Salinivibrio kushneri: one gene and its partner. The protein of the gene in region 2 interacts with the protein of the main gene of each other region in a pairwise test. Links are inferred from orthologs where the notes say so. Each region holds a gene or a part of one and is shown on either strand. Other genes may lie near its edges. The genes, in order: N8M53_RS01150 and sucA.

Evidence for each region.
Region 1: the proteins of sucA (region 2) and N8M53_RS01150 interact in binary tests that used the Escherichia coli proteins (3 or more experiments, as listed by UniProt). The link is inferred for Salinivibrio kushneri from one-to-one orthologs.

Annotation. Positions count from the first base shown.
Region 1 is NZ_CP114588.1:233,633-242,471, forward strand. Bases 2,337-5,306 are described here. They hold N8M53_RS01150 (ABC transporter ATP-binding protein), read right to left. Parts: upstream 4,801-5,306; coding sequence 2,872-4,800; downstream 2,337-2,871. Other genes in these bases: N8M53_RS01140 (hydrolase), read right to left, coding at 2,337-2,403; N8M53_RS01145 (TIGR02444 family protein), read right to left, coding at 2,387-2,863; kefG (glutathione-regulated potassium-efflux system ancillary protein KefG), read left to right, coding at 4,999-5,306. In the rest of the region: N8M53_RS01130 (phosphoribulokinase), read right to left, coding at 141-1,010; N8M53_RS01135 (YheU family protein), read right to left, coding at 1,067-1,285; more of N8M53_RS01140, read right to left, coding at 1,414-2,336; more of kefG, read left to right, coding at 5,307-5,580; glutathione-regulated potassium-efflux system protein KefB, read left to right, coding at 5,573-7,372; N8M53_RS01165 (YheV family putative zinc ribbon protein), read left to right, coding at 7,382-7,585; slyD (peptidylprolyl isomerase), read left to right, coding at 7,636-8,127; N8M53_RS01175 (SlyX family protein), read right to left, coding at 8,180-8,401; N8M53_RS01180 (WD40 repeat domain-containing protein), read right to left, coding at 8,414-8,839. UniProt on the Escherichia coli protein: Genetic data indicate it may be involved in ribosome assembly or function.
Region 2 is NZ_CP114588.1:935,563-944,821, reverse strand. Bases 2,576-5,965 are described here. They hold sucA (2-oxoglutarate dehydrogenase E1 component), read right to left. Parts: upstream 5,587-5,965; coding sequence 2,776-5,586; downstream 2,576-2,775. Other genes in these bases: N8M53_RS04600 (succinate dehydrogenase iron-sulfur subunit), read right to left, coding at 5,701-5,965; odhB (2-oxoglutarate dehydrogenase complex dihydrolipoyllysine-residue succinyltransferase), read right to left, coding at 2,576-2,747. Also shown: sucD (succinate--CoA ligase subunit alpha), read right to left, coding at 1-263; sucC (ADP-forming succinate--CoA ligase subunit beta), read right to left, coding at 266-1,432; more of odhB, read right to left, coding at 1,539-2,575; more of N8M53_RS04600, read right to left, coding at 5,966-6,411; sdhA (succinate dehydrogenase flavoprotein subunit), read right to left, coding at 6,426-8,192; sdhD (succinate dehydrogenase, hydrophobic membrane anchor protein), read right to left, coding at 8,193-8,543; sdhC (succinate dehydrogenase cytochrome b556 subunit), read right to left, coding at 8,537-8,929. UniProt on the Escherichia coli protein: E1 component of the 2-oxoglutarate dehydrogenase (OGDH) complex which catalyzes the decarboxylation of 2-oxoglutarate, the first step in the conversion of 2-oxoglutarate to succinyl-CoA and CO(2).

The DNA of each region.
Region 1 (8,839 bases), 700 kb from region 2 along the record:
GCTCACTGTATGTTAACAAGAGTGTATCTTTTTTTGTTGGTGATTTCTTGATTTTGATCTAGGCCAACCGCCTAAAAATCTGGCAAAAACGTGGCTAAGATCACGGCTTGAGAAGTAATACATCATGGATGCGCTACGCCTTAGCCAATCTTGCCTTTTTCTATCAATTGTTGGATCAATGGACGGATAATCAATTCCATCGCAAAGCCCATTTTTCCCCCAGGCACCACTAAGGTGTTATGCCGTGACATAAACGACCCAGTGATCATCTGCAACAGGTAGGGGAAGTCGACATTTTTCATCCCACGAAAGCGGATCACCACAAAGCTCTCGTCCAAAGACGGGATCCCTTTGGCATTTAATGGGTTTGAGGTATCTACCGTGGGAACGCGTTGAAAATTGATATGGGTGCGAGAAAATTGCGGAGTGATATAGTGCAAGTAATCATCCATTGAGCGCACAATTGAGTCGGTCACCGCTTCACGAGAGTGACCTCTATCGCGCGTATCGCGGACAAATTTTTGAATCCACTCTAAGTTGACGATGGGCACCATACCTATCAAGAGGTCGACGTGTTGCGCAACATTGACGTCACCGTCGACCACCCCACCGTGCAATCCCTCGTAAAACAATACATTGGTATTGTCGGCCAAGTCTTGCCATGGTGTGAAGGTACCAGGCATTTGGTTATAGGGCACCGCTTCATCAAAGGTATGTAAATAGCGACGGTATTTTCCCGTGCCTTGGTCGCCATACTCACGAAAAAACTGCTCTAGTCGAGGGAAGTCGTTGGCGGTGGGGCCAAAGTAGCTGATATGCTTGCCTTGTTCACGCGCTTTACGGATCTCCACGTCCATTTCGGGACGAGTAAAACGGTGAAAGCTGTCCCCTTCTAGCCAGGCCGCTTTGATGTTCATCATCTGGAACATCTTACGGAAGGCCTCCGAGGTAGTGGTGGTACCGGCTCCTGACGAGCCGGTAACCGCAATAATTGGATGTTTAGCCGACATGACGCGCCCTGTCATTCAGTCTGAATTTGTATCGCGATACGGCGTGTACTGCGATGCTAAGAGCCGAGTGCTGCTTTACGACGAATATCCACTGTCTCGTGCAACTCGGAATACACAATCACGGCGTCTCCGGATTGTAATTGTTGGCGAACATCATCAACTTTTTGTGCAAAGCTGACTTCTTGCTCACCATAATCGGTTCCTTCCCGTAATACAAAGTGCTCAATTAACGCTGTCAGTGTTTCGTCGGGAATCGACTGCCATGGAACCATCATACTACATCACCTTTTATTTATCTCAGGATGGCACGCGAGGGTGCGTGATGCGAATGTTGTGAATTGGCTCGCATTTTACCCGATCATACCAGTAAATGCAGTGGTTCTCTTTGATTCCTTTGATGGCACTAACGTGCCGTCTTGCTCAGTGACTCATGCGGCAAATAAGACGCTAACCAGCCGGGCACCGCTTGCTCAAGCCACAACTGAGGTTGGCGCCAGCTTCCCGTGACAAAACCAACATGGCCGCCATGCTCTGTGAGTTGGTAGTCGATATTGGCGGGTAAGGGGGACGTTGGGATCACCGCGTCGGTCATAAACGGGTCGTCTTTGGCATGAATGATGGCCAGCGGTGTCTTAATGGCATTAAGCACGGAAAGGCCGCTGCAGGCACGGTAATAATGGTGTGCATCGTCAAAGCCATGAAGCGGGGCAGTGACAGTTTGGTCGAACTCAAACAACGTATTGATCGTTGGGCGTTCTCCCGCATGCCACCGGCCGACTTGCTGATGACGGGTCAGCTTTTCAGCAAGGGTTTGTCGCATCGAGCGCAACAAATAGGCTTGATAAACACGGGAAAACCCTTTCTGGATACGCATCGAGCACGCGGCTAGGTCAAGTGGGGGTGACACTGCGCAACCACAGGTCACGATGGGATCATCGTGATAGTCCGCCAGATAACGTACCAGCATGTTTCCCCCTAAGGAAACCCCGACCGCGCCAATTTGACTCTCTGGATAGGTCTCACGCAAATAGGTTAAGAAGGCACGTGCGTCTTGGGTTTCTCCAGAGTGATAGGTCCGCGCGGCACGATTAAGGCGGCCACTGCAGCTGCGAAAGTGCATCACTACGCCGCACCAACCTTGACGTTGGAACGCGGCGAGCAAGCCGTTGGCATACGGGCTGTCGAAACTGCCGGCTAAGCCATGGAATAAAACAACAATCGGCTGCCCAGGTTGCGGTTGATGTGTCCAGGCCAAATCAACAAAATCGCCATCGGGCAGATCAAATTGCTGCCAGCGAGGGGTGAAAAGCGGGGCACGACGCAGAAAGCGAGGCAACAAGGTTTGTAGGTGCGCATTCCGTGCACTGGGAATGGGTCTAAACGGTGTCATCATGGTTACTTCCCTCTTCCTCGGCGGGCGTCACCCTCAGTGATGTATATAGGTTGCGTGCTGATGGTGACAGCTGACGGCAATAGTAGGCGAGAGGAGAGGCGGTATCCGTGAGCCAGGTTTGACGATTTAGGGCCTCGACTAAATCCTGCTGTTGGAATTTTTCTAAGCTGAGCTCAAAGTTAAGCATTTTTTTGTACTGTCCACTGCCGACCCGCGGCTTCAAATCTCGCCGCAGGTGACGATAGGCAATAAGCAAATGCTCCGATCGGCTCAACGCGTGTTTGAGTTGGCTCAGGCTCTCGGGGGCAAGGCCGTAGCCATGTTGCTCAATCCAGGCGAGCAACAAGGCAAGGTTGACGTTACCTTGGTGCTCGTCTTGGAGCTTGAGGCAGGCTTGTTTCACCTCTGGCTTGCCATAATGATGTAAACAAAACTGCCACAGGTCGGCGGGGTTCGCCATCCCAGGGGTTAGCTTTGAGTGAATGTCGCCTCCAGGGCTTCCAGCTCTTCTTGTCGCTCCATCCATTCTTGTTCCACCTCTTCGAGCGTCGATTTGGCATCCGCTTGACGTTGCAATTGCGCCGTGAGTCGCGCTTTGTTATCACTGTGATAAATCTCAGGATCCGCCAACTGGCTTTCCGCGTCACTGATAATGGCAGAGAGTTGTTCTATCTGTGTGTCGAGATTGTCAATTTTTTTCCGCAAAGGCGCCGTTTGCTTGCGTAATTCGGCATCGCGGCGTTTTTGCGCTTTGCGATCCACTTGGGTTTGTTGCGGTGCTGTTTTCTCCGCGGCCGCTTGTTTTTTGCTCTCAGCGCGATCAGCACGCTGTTGATCGGTCAGCCAGCGATGATAATCGTTCAAGTCTCCATCAAAGGGTAGCACTGCGCCATTGTCGACCAAGTACAAGTCATCGGTAGTGGCGCGCAGCAAAAAGCGATCGTGACTGACAATCACCATCGCGCCCTCGTAGGACTGTAAAGCCAGCGTTAATGCTTGGCGCATATCCAGGTCAAGGTGGTTAGTGGGCTCATCGAGTAGCAGTAGGTTCGGTTTTTGCCACACCAGCAAAGCGAGCACCAAGCGGGCTTTTTCGCCTCCAGAAAAGGGGCCGATGGGCTCGAGCGCCTTGTCGCCTTGAAAGCCAAACCGGCCGAGAAAATCACGCAAGGTTTGCTCAGCAGTGGTAGGGGCTAACCGGTTTAGGTGCTGAAGTGGCGTATCGTCGATCCGCAACGTATCAAGTTGGTGTTGGGCAAAATAGCCAATTTTCACCCCTTGTGAATAGGTTAATTCACCGGCCATGGCGGGTAGGCTACCCGCGAGCAGTTTAATCAGGGTTGATTTACCCGCACCATTGCGCCCTAGTAAGCCAATGCGCGCCCCCGGCACCAGGTTAAGGCGAATGTTTTCAATAATGGGGGTCTTATCATAACCAGCCGCCACCTTGTCCATCATCAAAATCGGTGTGGGTAAGGCATCCGGGGTGAAGAAGGTAAAACTAAATGGGTTATCGTATTGCGCGGGCAATACCTTCTCCATCCGCTCAAGGGCTTTAATCCGACTTTGCGCTTGACGGGCTTTGGTCGCTTTGTAGCGAAAGCGATCAATATACGATTGCATGTGGTTAATTTGCTTTTGTTGCTTTTCGTACTGCGCCTGTTGTTGAGCCAATTTTTGCGCGCGCATTTGTTCAAAGTCGGAATAATTACCCGTATATTCATTAAGCTGTTGGTGCTCAATATGAATAATACGGTTGACGACAGGATCCAAAAAGTCCCGGTCGTGAGAGATCAACACCAAGGTCCCTGGATATTGCTGTAGCCATTTTTCCAGCCACATCACCGCATCGAGATCTAGGTGGTTGGTGGGTTCATCCAGCAACAGCAGATCAGAGCGGCATAATAGCGCTTGTGCTAAGTTCAGCCGCATTCGCCAGCCACCTGAGAATTGGGTGAGTGACCAGTGGATTTGTGGTTGGCTAAAGCCCAAACCATCAAGCAGACTCGCAGCGCGTGCTTCAATGGTATAACCACCAATGGCATCCAATTTGTCGTGCAACATCGCTACCGCATTACCATCATCACGGGTTTCGGCGTCGCGTAAGGCTTGCTGTAGCTCGCGGTATTCGCTATCGCCATCAATGACGTATTCAAGTGCGCTTTTGTCGAGTGCCGGGGTTTCTTGCGCCACCCATGCTACCTGCCACTGACTCGGATAGTCACAATTGCCGGCATCCAACGATAATTGATGGCGCAGCAATGCAAACAGGCTAGATTTGCCACAGCCATTTTTTCCCACCAAACCGACTTTGTCGCCTGGCGAAATAGTGGCAGAAGTGTGGTCAAGCAGGGGCTTACCACCACGAAGCAGTTGAATGTCGGAGAAGCGAATCATGATTTCTCAGTCTGTCTCGGGTTGATGGATGCGCATGGTTGCGCGGTCGTTATACCAGCTTGATACGGGGATTGCCAAATTCTACCGCGTCATCCCACTGGTCAGACACAGACGGGGCATATTTGTGTGTTAAAGTTAAAAACATGGAACAAATGAACAGATTGCGTTCTTACAATAATCATAACGACAAGGAAGCCTATGCCCCGAGATAAGGCTGAAAGCCCCTCTCTTCCCAAGGTACTGGTGATTTTTGCTCACCCCGACCCCGATGAATCTGTTGCCAATCGTCGCTTAATTGAGGCCATTACGCCGTTGTCCCATGTCACAGTCCATGATATTTACGCCGCATACCCTGATTTTGTGGTGGACGTGCATCATGAGCGTGCGTTGGTCACTGACGCCGATGTGTTGGTCTTTCAGCATCCACTGCAAATGTATTCCTGTCCGGCATTGTTAAAAGAGTGGATAGATGTGGTGTTAGGGAAAGGGTTTGCTCATGGACAAGGCGGGGATGCGTTGGCCGGTAAAACCTGTCGTTTTGTGGTGACCACTGGCGGTGCGGCCGAAGCGTTTAGCCAGCAAGGTTACAATAAATATTCGATGGCCGAGTTATTGCAACCCTTTGAGTTAACCGCCTCATTATGTCGGATGTATTGGATCCCGCCGTTGGTGTTGCACTGGGCACGTCGCGTTGGCGATGCCGATCGCGATGCGTTTGCCGAGATTTACGCCGATTGGCTCGCCGATCCATTGGCGCAACAAGGAGGAGAGGATGGATAACAACCTCTTATCGGTGGCTTTTGTCTTTTTATTGGCCGCGGTGATTGCGGTTCCGTTGGCACAGCGCTTGGGCATGGGCTCTGTCCTCGGTTATTTGCTGGCAGGCATAGTGATCGGGCCTTGGGGGCTGGGTCTGGTCCGTGATGTGGATGCGATTCTCCATTTTGCGGAATTTGGCGTGGTGCTGCTGCTGTTTTTGATTGGTCTGGAGCTGAACCCGAAAAAGTTGCTGCAAATGCGCCGACCGATTATCGGGCTTGGGGGCAGTCAGGTGGTACTCACCGCGTTCGCCATTGGTGTGGTATGTATGATGACAGGCTTAACCCTTTCCCAATCATTAGTGATTGGAGTTGGCCTGGCGCTTTCTTCTACCGCGATTGCGATGAAAATTATCGAAGATCAACGCCTAATGCGCAGCGAAACCGGACAGTCAGGCTTTGCGGTCTTGCTCTTCCAAGACATTGCGGTAATCCCGATGCTCGCGATGATCCCTGCGCTTGCCGGTGGCAGTGCCGGTAGCTGGCTCGACGTATTATGGATGTTTGTCGGTATCGGTATTTTGCTGGTAGGCGGTCATTTCCTGCTGCGCCCGCTGTTTCGTTTAGTGGCCATGAGCGGTGTCACCGAGCTATTTACCGTGACCTCGTTGGCCTTGGTGATTGGTATTGCCCTGGCCATGCAAGCATTGGGCTTATCGATGGCGCTCGGGGCGTTTCTTGCGGGCGTATTGCTTGCTGAAAGTGAATACCGTCATGAGCTAGAAACCGCGATTGAGCCTTTCAAAGGTTTGTTGCTCGGGCTGTTCTTTATTGCGGTGGGGATGACCGTTGATCTCGGCTTATTGCTCGATTATCCCCTCGCAATTTTAGGCACGGTGGCAGCGTTAATTTTTGCAAAAACCATATTGCTTTACGGGTTGGCGCGTCTGTTTGGCGTGGCGCCAAAGGCACGTAGTCAAATGGCGGTGTTGCTTAGCCAAGGCGGGGAGTTTGCGTTTGTTATTTTTACTGCCGCGCGCAGCCAAGGGTTACTCGACCAGCCATTGAATGCATTTTTGTTGGTGGTGGTGAGCTTATCAATGATGACGACGCCTTTAATGCTGACGCTTCAACAGCGCTGGTTTGCCCGCACGTTCAACGAGCCAGAGGAAGCGCCGCCCCAAGGACAGTTTGAGCAAGCTGATGCGCGCGTGATCATTGCCGGTTTTGGTCGCTTTGGTCAGGTGGTAGGGCGTTTGATGTTCGCTAACAAAATTGGCGTAACCATATTGGAACGTGATCCGACACAAATTAAGCTGCTACGTCGCTTTGGCTATGAAGTGTATTATGGCGACGCAACCCAGCTCGACTTATTACGGGCGGCCGGTGCGCATACCGCAGAAGCGATTGTGATTTGTACCGATTCGCCTGACGAGGTGATGGAGATTGTTGATCTTTGTGCGCGCCATTTCCCTAACTTAAAGGTAATGGCACGGGCGCGGAGCCGTGTAGAGGCTTATCAATTGATGGCGCAGGGCGTTGACCAGTTCTCGCGTGAAACCTTTTTGGGCGCACTTGAACTGGGGCGGCAGACGCTAGAGTCACTGGGTATGCATCCGTATAAAGCCAAGCGAGCCGAAATTTTATTCCGTAAGTTGGATATGCGGGTATTGCAAGATCTATTGCCGCAACACAGCGAAGACTTGGCGACGGCCTCCCGAGTGAAAGAAGCACGCAAAGAGTTGGAAGAAATTTTTGACCGAGAAATGCGTGGTGACAGTGAGCGGCACCAAAGTTGGAACCGAGATGAGTAAGGTGTTGAAGTGAAAAAACGTTTCATTGCTGGGGCAGCATGCCCAGCGTGTCAACAACTCGATACGTTACGAGTATGGCGCGAAAATAATATTGACAAAGTAGAATGTGTCAGCTGCGATTATCATGATAGTCGGTTGCCTGATTCGGCACAGCAGTCACACTCTGGTGCCGAGTCAGCAGAGAATGTCATTGGGATCTTTAAACCGGAGTAGGGGATCCGTTATCATCGGCAGTCCATTTACCTTCCGGTCTCGGAGCGAGCATGAAAATTGCAAAAGATGTGGTAGTCAGCCTGGCTTACCAAGTAAAAAATGAAGATGGTGCACTTGTTGACGAATCAACAGCACAAGAGCCTCTCCAATACCTGCACGGTCATCGTAACCTGATTGTAGGTCTTGAGAACGCGCTGGAAGGCCGCGAAAAAGGTGAGAGCTTTGACGTGACTGTAGGCCCAGACGAAGCCTATGGCGATTACCAAGAAGCCATGGTACAACGCGTACCGGCTAACGTATTCCAAGGCGTAGACCAAGTAGAAGTGGGCATGCGCTTTATGGCAGAAACGGACCAAGGCCAAATCCCGGTCGAAGTGACTGAAGTTGATGGTGAAGAAGTGGTAGTTGACGCTAACCACATGCTAGCCGGTCAAACCCTGTCTTTCTCTGTGGAAGTGGTTGACGTTCGCGAAGCGACAGAAGAGGAAGTGTCTCACGGTCATATTCACCAAGAGGGTGAAAGCTGTGGTCACGACCACTAAGACGGTCTCCGTCTGTGGTGAATGAAAGGCGCCGAATGGCGCCTTTTTCGTATCAGTAGTGCGGTGGCGGCGTTTCTTCTGCTTGGCTGGCAATGTTTTCCGGCTCTATGTTTTTTAATTTACTGACTAAGTATTGAATCTGTACCGTCATACGCTCAATGTCCCCCTGCTGCTGGGTTAACGCGCTGTTGAGCTGCTCGAGGGTGTCTTCTTGAAAAGCGACCTTATATTCCAGGTCGTCGATTTGTTGCTGTAACTTATCAATCTCACTCATACTGCTCTCTCGCTATTGCGCGTCGGTTAACCAAGCTTGGGCGATACCGGCGGATGTCCCGGAAATCACGCGCCCCGTGGGGTCGATAGCCACATCATACACGACTGCGCTCGGTGGGCGAGTGTCTGGTTGCGCCAAGGCTTGCCAGCGGCCGATGTTTTCACCGCTTTGTACGTCCCATAACTCGACCCGCTGTGAGGGGGTACCAGTGGCCAGTTGACGGCCGTCATCGGAAAAGCGGGCACTGGCGTAAATCGCTTGGCGAGCAAAAATATCCAATTCACTCACCTTATCTCCGCTCGGCAGAGCCCAAATTACCGCGCGGTTGCCGCCATCAGAGACGAACGCGTATTGCCCTTCTCGATGTAGCGCGACTTGCTTAACCCTTTGGTCGTACGCAAAGTCGTTAATAATCTGCCCCGAGTCGGTTTCCCAAAA
Region 2 (9,259 bases):
GCATCGATCGCTTCTAAGATAGCGTCTTTACAAAATGGCGCTGGCACATAAATCACCGAGGCCGTCGCGCCAGTTGCGTCAACCGCTTCAGCCACCGTGTTGAACACAGGCAAACCTAGATGCGTGGTACCGCCCTTACCAGGTGATACACCGCCGACCATTTGTGTTCCATACTCAATAGCTTGCTCTGAGTGGAAGGTACCTTGTCCACCCGTAAACCCTTGGCAGATTACTTTGGTATCTTTATTAATCAGCACTGACATTGTTATTTACCCTCCGCGGCAGCAACGACTTTTTGAGCGGCTTCGGTTAGCGATGTTGCCGCAATGATATTCAAACCACTATCGGCCAGTTTCTTGGCACCTACATCAGCATTATTTCCCTCGAGGCGGACGACCACTGGAACTTTAACGCCAACTTCTTCGACTGCGCCAATAATGCCATCTGCGATCAAGTCGCAGCGCACGATACCGCCGAAGATATTCACCAAGACAGCCTTTACGTTGCTGTCAGACAGAATGATTTTAAACGCTTCTGTTACACGCTCTTTGGTCGCGCCGCCACCCACATCGAGGAAGTTGGCCGGACTGCCACCGTGCAAATTAACAATGTCCATGGTGCCCATTGCAAGGCCCGCACCGTTAACCATGCAGCCAATATTGCCATCGAGCGCAACATAGTTGAGTTCCCACTGTGCGGCGTGCGCTTCACGCTCGTCTTCTTGGCTGGGGTCATGCATTGCTCGAACTTTTGGCTGGCGGTAAACAGCGTTGCTATCAATCGCCAATTTAGCGTCCAAACAGTGCAGGTTGCCTTGGTCAGTGATCACTAACGGATTAACTTCGACCAGAGCAACATCTTTGTCCAAAAACAACTGGCCGATGCCAACGAAGATCTTGGTGAACTGCTTGATTTGTTCGCCTTCTAGACCCAGCTTAAACGCCAGTTGACGGCCTTGGTATGGCTGAGGCCCAACGAGCGGATCAATCGATGCTTTATGGATAAGCTCAGGGGTTTCTTCCGCCACCTTCTCGATTTCAACACCGCCTTCCGTCGACGCCATGAAGACAACACGACGAGAACCGCGATCGACAACGGCACCCAGATAAAGCTCTTTGGCAATATCCGTGCATGATTCAACCAAAATTTTGCTTACTGGCTGACCGTTTTCGTCGGTTTGAAAGGTAACCAGGTTTTTACCTAGCCATTGTTGCGCAAACTCGCGGATTTCTTCTTTGGAGTTGGCTAGTTTTACGCCACCCGCTTTACCACGGCCACCTGCGTGGACTTGGCATTTTACTACCCATTTGTTTCCGCCAATTTTATCGGCTGCTTCAGCAGCTTCTTGTGGAGTATCGCAAGCATAGCCCTCTGAAACTGGTAGACCATATTCAGCGAACAGCTGCTTTGACTGATATTCGTGCAGATTCATGATGTTCTATCCGTGTTAGTGTCCATTATTGTGTATTTGTGCTTTCCAAATGAGGGGACCTCCGTCCCCTCAAAATGACCGCCCCCGCCAACACGAGGGAAAGCCATTAAACGTCCAGAAGCAGACGTGTTGGGTCTTCTAGAAGTTCTTTGATGGTCACCAAGAAGCCTACTGACTCACGACCGTCAATCAAACGGTGATCATAAGAAAGCGCCAGGTACATCATCGGCAAGATTTCTACCTTGCCATCCACCGCCATCGGGCGGTCTTGGATCTTGTGCATGCCGAGAATGGCCGCTTGAGGTGGGTTAATGATCGGTGTTGACATCAATGAGCCAAATACACCGCCATTAGTTAGGGTAAAGTTACCGCCTGTCAGTTCATCAACGGTAAGCTTCCCATCACGACCTTTGATCGCCAGCTCGCGAATGCCCTTTTCAATGTCCGCAAAGCCTAGTTTGTCGCAGTCGCGAAGCACAGGCGTCACCAGACCACGCGGTGTGGATACGGCCATGCTGACATCGAAATAGTTATGATAAACGATGTCATCACCGTCGATGGACGCATTAACCTCTGGGTAACGTTTCAAGGCCTCTACGACCGCTTTCACATAGAAAGACATAAAGCCGAGGCGGATGTCATGACGCTCTTCGAAGCTGTCACGATATTGCTTGCGCAGATCCATGATGGGCTTCATATTCACTTCATTGAACGTAGTGAGCATCGCAGTGCTATTTTTCGCCTCTAACAAGCGCTCAGCAACACGTTTACGCAAGCGCGTCATCGGCACACGCTTCTCACCGCGTTCAGCCACGGGTGGCACATCTTGGCTTTGTGCTTTTTGCTCACCCTGCTCAGGCTGACTCTTAAGGTGTGCTTCAACATCTTCTCGCGTGATGCGTCCACCCACACCTGTGCCTTTCACTGCGTCAGCAGAGAGGTCATGCTCCGCAAGCAGACGGCGCACGGCTGGGCTTAATGCATCATTCGTCTCCTCCTCAAGAGAAGCCGTATGACGCTTGTCCGGTGAGGACTCTGATTGCGCCGGGACATCTTTGGTTGGCTCGCCTGCGACGGCACCTTCTTTAATTTTCGCAATAGCTTGTTTCGCTAATACGGTTGACCCTTCATCTTCAATGATGGATTCCAGCACCCCATCAGCGGGGGCAGGCACTTCCAGCACGACCTTATCTGTTTCAATATCAACCAGTACTTCGTCACGGGTTACCGAGTCACCTGGCTGTTTGTGCCATGTGGCAATGGTTGCGTCAGCCACAGATTCGGGTAAATCGGGAACCAGAATTTCGATTGTCATATCGTATTTATCCTTAATGTTCTAGTTCTTACTTTAGGGTCAGAGCGTCTTGAACTAACGCTTTTTGTTGTTTCTGGTGTACAGACATATAACCTACCGCTGGTGATGCCGATGCCGAGCGTCCGGCATAGGTTAACGTGGCATCTTTGGGTAAGGCTGCACGGAAGTTGTGCTGGCTGCTGTACCAAGCCCCTTGGTTTTGTGGCTCTTCTTGGCACCAAACAAAGTCTTTCGCATTGCTATAAGGCGCAATCGCGTCTTTAACCGCATCCAGAGGGAATGGATAAAGCTGCTCAATACGGATAATGGCAACATCATCAATTTCTTGCTCTCGGCGTGCTTGTAGCAAATCATAATAGACTTTGCCCGAGCACATCACGACGCGTTTCACTTTGCTTGGCTCAAGGTCATCCATCTCGCCAATGGCAGGCATGAAGTCACCATCGGTCAGATCTTCCAAGTTAGACACACACAACGGGTGACGTAACAGCGATTTTGGTGACATAACGATCAAAGGACGACGCATGGGGCGCACCACTTGCCGGCGCAACATGTGATAAACCTGCGCAGGGCTTGAAGGCACCACAACTTGCATGTTTTGCTCAGCACACAGTTGCAGATATCGCTCTAAACGTGCTGACGAGTGCTCGGGGCCCTGCCCTTCATAGCCATGCGGCAACAGCATGGTCAGGCCGCACATCCGGCGCCATTTTTGTTCACCAGAGCTGATGAACTGATCAATCACCACTTGCGCACCATTGCCGAAGTCACCAAATTGTGCTTCCCACACGGTTAAACCGCCTGGCTCAGCGGTGGCGTAGCCGTACTCAAACGCCAGTACCGCTTCTTCCGATAATACGGAATCGAAGATCTCGAATGGTCCTTGTTTGTCATGGATATTCGCAAGTGGCAAATACGTGCTGCCATCTTCTTGGTTGTGAAGCACCGCATGACGGTGGAAGAAGGTGCCGCGGCCTGAGTCTTGACCGGTAATGCGGATACGTTTGCCATCATCAACCAAGGTGGCATAAGCCAAGGTTTCTGCCATCCCCCAATCAACCATCTTTTCGCCTTCTACCATCGCTTTGCGATCTTTGTAGAGCTTGGCAACACGGCTGTGGAGTTTATGGCTATCCGGCAACTGGCAAATGCGATGGCCCAGCTCTTTCAGGCGCTTCGCATCGAACTTATTCGCCCACTCTACCGTCCAATCGTGGCCTAGATAGGGCGTCCAGTCGACAGAATGTAACACCATTGGGCGCCACTCTTTCACCACACACTCACCACTATCAAGAAGATCACGATACTCATTGATCATCTCAGTGGCTTTTTCGAGGTTCGCAACGCCTTGTTGATCCAGTACATCGGCATAAAGCTTACGCGGAGTAGGATGCTTTTTGATCTTTTGGTACATCATCGGCTGAGTCGCGTTGGGCTCATCCGCTTCGTTGTGGCCGTGGCGACGGTAACAAACCAAGTCAATGACCACATCACGCTTAAACTCATTGCGAAAATCGAGCGCCAAGCGCGATACAAAGGCAACCGCCTCAGGATCGTCCGCATTCACATGGAAAATCGGTGCCTGCACCATCTTGGCGATGTCAGTACAGTATTGCGTCGAGCGCGAGTCAGCTGGGTTTGACGTGGTAAAACCGATTTGGTTATTGACCACGATGCGCACGGTGCCGCCGACTTGGAAGCCTCGCGCCTGAGACATATTAAAGGTCTCTTGAACCACCCCTTGGCCCGCAATAGAGGCATCACCATGAATGGTGATCGGCAGCACACTTGACCCTGTATTATCTTCCAAACGGTCTTGACGAGCACGTACTGACCCCATCACCACTGGATTGACAATTTCAAGGTGCGATGGGTTAAACGCCAAGGCAAGATGCACATCACCGCCCGGTGTCGCGAAGTCAGATGAAAAACCCTGGTGATACTTCACATCGCCAGTGCCCCAACTCTCGTCTTGCTTACCCGCAAACTCATCGAACAGCTCAGAAGGTTTTTTACCTAGCACATTAACCAGCACGTTGAGGCGGCCACGGTGAGCCATCCCCACAACTACTTCTCTTGCGCCTTCGCTACCTGCGTGGCGAATCAGCTCTTTGAGCATCGGGATCAGAGAGTCCCCACCTTCAAGAGAGAATCGCTTGGCACCTGGGAACTTGGCGCCCAGATAGCGCTCAAGCCCCTCGGCCGCTGTCAGCTCTTCCAAAAAGGTCAGTTTCTCTTGCTCGGTAAACTGCGGCTGACCAACCACAGACTCCAAACGACCTTGGATCCAACGTTTTTCTTCGGTATCGGTGATGTGCATGTATTCAGCACCGATAGACCCACAGTAGGTCTTTTCCAGTGCATCATACAGCTCACCCAATTGCATACTGTCTTTGCCAATCGCAAATGAGCCGACATTGAAGGTTTCGTTGAAATCCTGCTCATTGAGAGAGTGAAAAGCAGGCGACAGATCAGGTACAGGTTTACGTTTCCATAATCCGAGAGGATCTAGGCTGGCCTGTTGGTGGCCGCGGAAACGGAAAGCATTGATAAGTTGGAGAACTTTAACTTGTTTCGCGTCTACGTCTGGATCATTGACTGAAGCACTTGCACGCGATGTATCGGTAGCTAAGCGTCGAAAGTAATCACGAACACGAGAGTGGGGTTGTTCTACCGCGGTGTCACTCACCACTGGTAGCTGGTCGAAGACCGCTCTCCATTCTTGATCAACTAACTCCGGGTCACTGAGGTACATTTCGTAGAGATCTTCTACGTACGTTGCATTGGCGCCAGCCAAATGAGAAGACTCTATCCAAGCCTTCATCACGCCATTTTGCATTGTTATCCCTTAACCACTAGTTATTTATCCAAACACCGGTCTGAGGCCGGGTTACCTGTTATTAAGCCCCGTCCGAGGACGGGGCATTTTTATCTACGTTATTGGTTGTGCGTTTTAAACGCCGCGCTGAATCAGCATAGACTTGATGTGCCCAATTGCCTTAGTTGGGTTCAGTCCCTTTGGACATACACTGACACAGTTCATGATCCCGTGGCAACGGAAGACACTAAAAGCGTCGTCTAGATCAGATAACCGCTCTTCGGTCGCTGTATCACGGCTATCCGCCAACCAGCGATATGCAGCAAGCAAACCGGCTGGGCCGACAAATTTGTCAGGGTTCCACCAAAATGAAGGACATGCGGTACTACAACATGCACACATGATGCACTCATACAAACCGTCTAGTTCAGCGCGATCTTCCGGCGCTTGTAGGTTCTCGCGCGAAGGTGGCGTTTCATCGTTCATCAGGTAAGGTTTGACGCGCTCATAGTTCTCATAGAACTGCCCCATATCGATAATGAGGTCACGCACAACCGGTAAGCCTGGTAATGGACGAATCACGATTTCCGACTTATCCATCAGTGAGGATAGTGGCGTAATACACGCAAGACCATTTTTCCCGTTCATGTTGACGCCATCAGAGCCACAGACACCTTCGCGGCACGAGCGACGAAAAGCCAGTGTTGGATCCTGCTCTTTAAGCTGAATGAGTGCATCCAGCAGCATCATGTCAGACCCTTCAGGCACATCCAGCGTGTAGTCTTTCATGTATGGCGCATTGTCTACATCTGGGTTGTAGCGATAGATAGAAAACTTAACATTCATCGTTCTCGACCCCCTTAGTAACTGCGGACTTTCGGTGGGAAAGCCTCACGGTGCACTGGCGCCATGTTGACGTCGCGCTTCGACATAGCTTCGGTTTCTGGGTTATAGATGGAGTGGCATAGCCAGTTCTCATCATCGCGATCTTGGTAGTCGAAACGCGCATGTGCGCCACGACTTTCAGTACGATAATGAGCTGATACCGCTGTTGAGTATGCGGTTTCCATCAAATTCTCCAGCTCCAAACATTCGACACGCTGGGTGTTGAACTCGGTTGACGTGTCATCAAGACGCGCCGACTTAAGGCGTTCACGAATTTCCTTCAGCTCTTTCAGTCCTTTTTCCATCGCCTCGCCTTCTCGGAACACAGAGAAGTTTTCTTGCATACAAGCCTGCAAATCTTTGCGGATCTCAACCGGGTCTTCACCCTGCTGGGTGCTATTCCAACGATTAACACGCGCCAGTGACGCCTCAATATCTGACTCGCTCGCATCGCGCGCTTCTACCTGCGCAGCGAGTGTCTCGCCAAGATGCAGGCCGGTCGCGCGTCCAAACACAACCAAGTCGAGCAATGAGTTGCCGCCCAAGCGGTTGGCACCGTGAACAGAAACACTCGCAATCTCGCCACAGGCAAACAAACCTTGTACTTCAATGTCATTGCCGAGCGGGTCTTGCTTGATTGCTTGGCCAGACACTTGTGTTGGAATGCCCCCCATCATGTAGTGACAGGTTGGGATCACCGGAATCGGTTCTTTGATAGGATCGACGTGCGCAAAGGTACGCGACAAGTCAAGGATACCGGGTAGACGAGACTCGAGCACATCTTTGCCAAGGTGATCGAGCTTCAGTTTGAGGTGTGGACCCCATGGGCCGTCACAGCCACGCCCTTCTCGAATCTCGATCATCATCGAACGCGCCACCACGTCACGCCCTGCCAAATCTTTTACATTGGGGGCGTAACGCTCCATAAAGCGCTCACCATCTTTATTGAGCAGATAACCGCCTTCGCCACGGCAACCTTCTGTGACCAATACGCCCGCTCCAGCAATGCCTGTGGGGTGGAATTGCCACATTTCCATGTCTTGCATGGGCACGCCGGCGCGCAGCGCCATACCCACGCCATCACCGGTATTGATGTGAGCATTGGTGGTTGACTGATAGATACGACCCGCTCCCCCTGTCGCCAGCACAGTTGCCTTAGACTTAAAGTAGCAAATCTCGCCCGTTTCCATACACATGGCGGTCGCACCAACAATCACACCGTCTTGGTTTTTCACCAAGTCAAGCGCATACCATTCAGAGAAGATGGTGGTCTTGTTTTTAATATTTTGCTGATACAAGGTGTGCAGCAGTGCGTGCCCGGTTCGGTCAGCCGCCGCCGCGGTGCGTGCAGCTTGCTCGCCACCAAACTCTTTAGACTGGCCGCCAAACGGACGCTGATAAATGGACCCATTCTCAAACCGAGAAAAAGGTAACCCCATCTTCTCTAGCTCAATCACTGATTGCGGGCCCGTTTTACACATGTACTCAATGGCGTCTTGGTCACCAATGTAGTCTGACCCTTTCACCGTGTCGTACATGTGCCACTGCCAGTTATCTTTGTGCGAGTTACCCAGTGCTACCGTAATACCGCCCTGCGCAGACACGGTGTGGGAGCGGGTTGGAAACACTTTCGATAACAGTGCACAAGTTAGGCCCTGCTCAGATATTTGCAGTGCGGCGCGCATACCTGCACCGCCTGCGCCAATAACAATTGCGTCAAATTCGCGAACTGGAATACTCACTTACACACCCCACAATACAAAGAAACCGGCGAAAACGTAGATCAGTAGCATCGCCACAACGCCAAGTTGCAACATGCCACGCAGCAAGGCTGGCTTAATATAGTCAGTCAATACTTGCCACATTCCGATCCAGCCGTGAATCAGCACGGAGACCAGGGCTAACATGGTAAAGACTTTGGTACTGGTCTGGCCGAAAAAGGCTGTCCATGAGGCATACGTAATCTCAGGGCCAAAAACGGCAAAACCGACCATATAAAGTGTGTAAAGTGTGATGAGAATCGCAGTGGCGCGAATCAGCACATAGTCGTGCACGCCATTGCGCCCGACCGATGAGATGTTTTTCGTTACCATACTAAAACCCCCGCCAACACAGACAATACGCCGGTGATAACAAATGCAACCTGCGCACTTTGCGCGCCTGACTCAAGCTCTTCAAAATAACCCATGTCTTGGATTAAGTGACGGATGCCACCGACAATGTGATAAGCAAGCGCGGTCAAAATACCCCAAAGGATCAGTTTGACGAAAAAGCTATCGACAATCGCAGCAGCGGATTGGAATCCATCAGGAGAAGAGAGAGAGAGGCTAAGCAGCCATAGGAGGATGGCGATCGAGACAAAGGTGATGACACCTGCCACTCGATGCAATATAGACGCAATCGCTGTTATCGGAAAACGAATCGTCTGGAGGTCGAGGTTTACGGGTCTTGACTTTCTTTCTTTCACGATATTGCCCACTCAGCTCCATTGAGCATTTATAGTTATTACACTCTCTGAACCTCAGTACTCAAAGCGTAAGACCTGCAACATCTGCGTAACGCGCTTCATGTACCTTATTGCTTATAACTGCAATTCTTGGCGAATGGATCACGTCAGTTAGGAAAGGTGTTTGAGCCCCTAAACGCCCTAGGATACTGATTTGCCCAGAGACCTCGAAAAAGTATACGTGGCGTAACAGACAATTACAAACGCACAAAATTGACCGGAATCTCACAACAGATATTTAACTCGCATTGCAAATAAGTTATTAACTGACGCACACATCGATAGGTTAAAAATTGACATCAT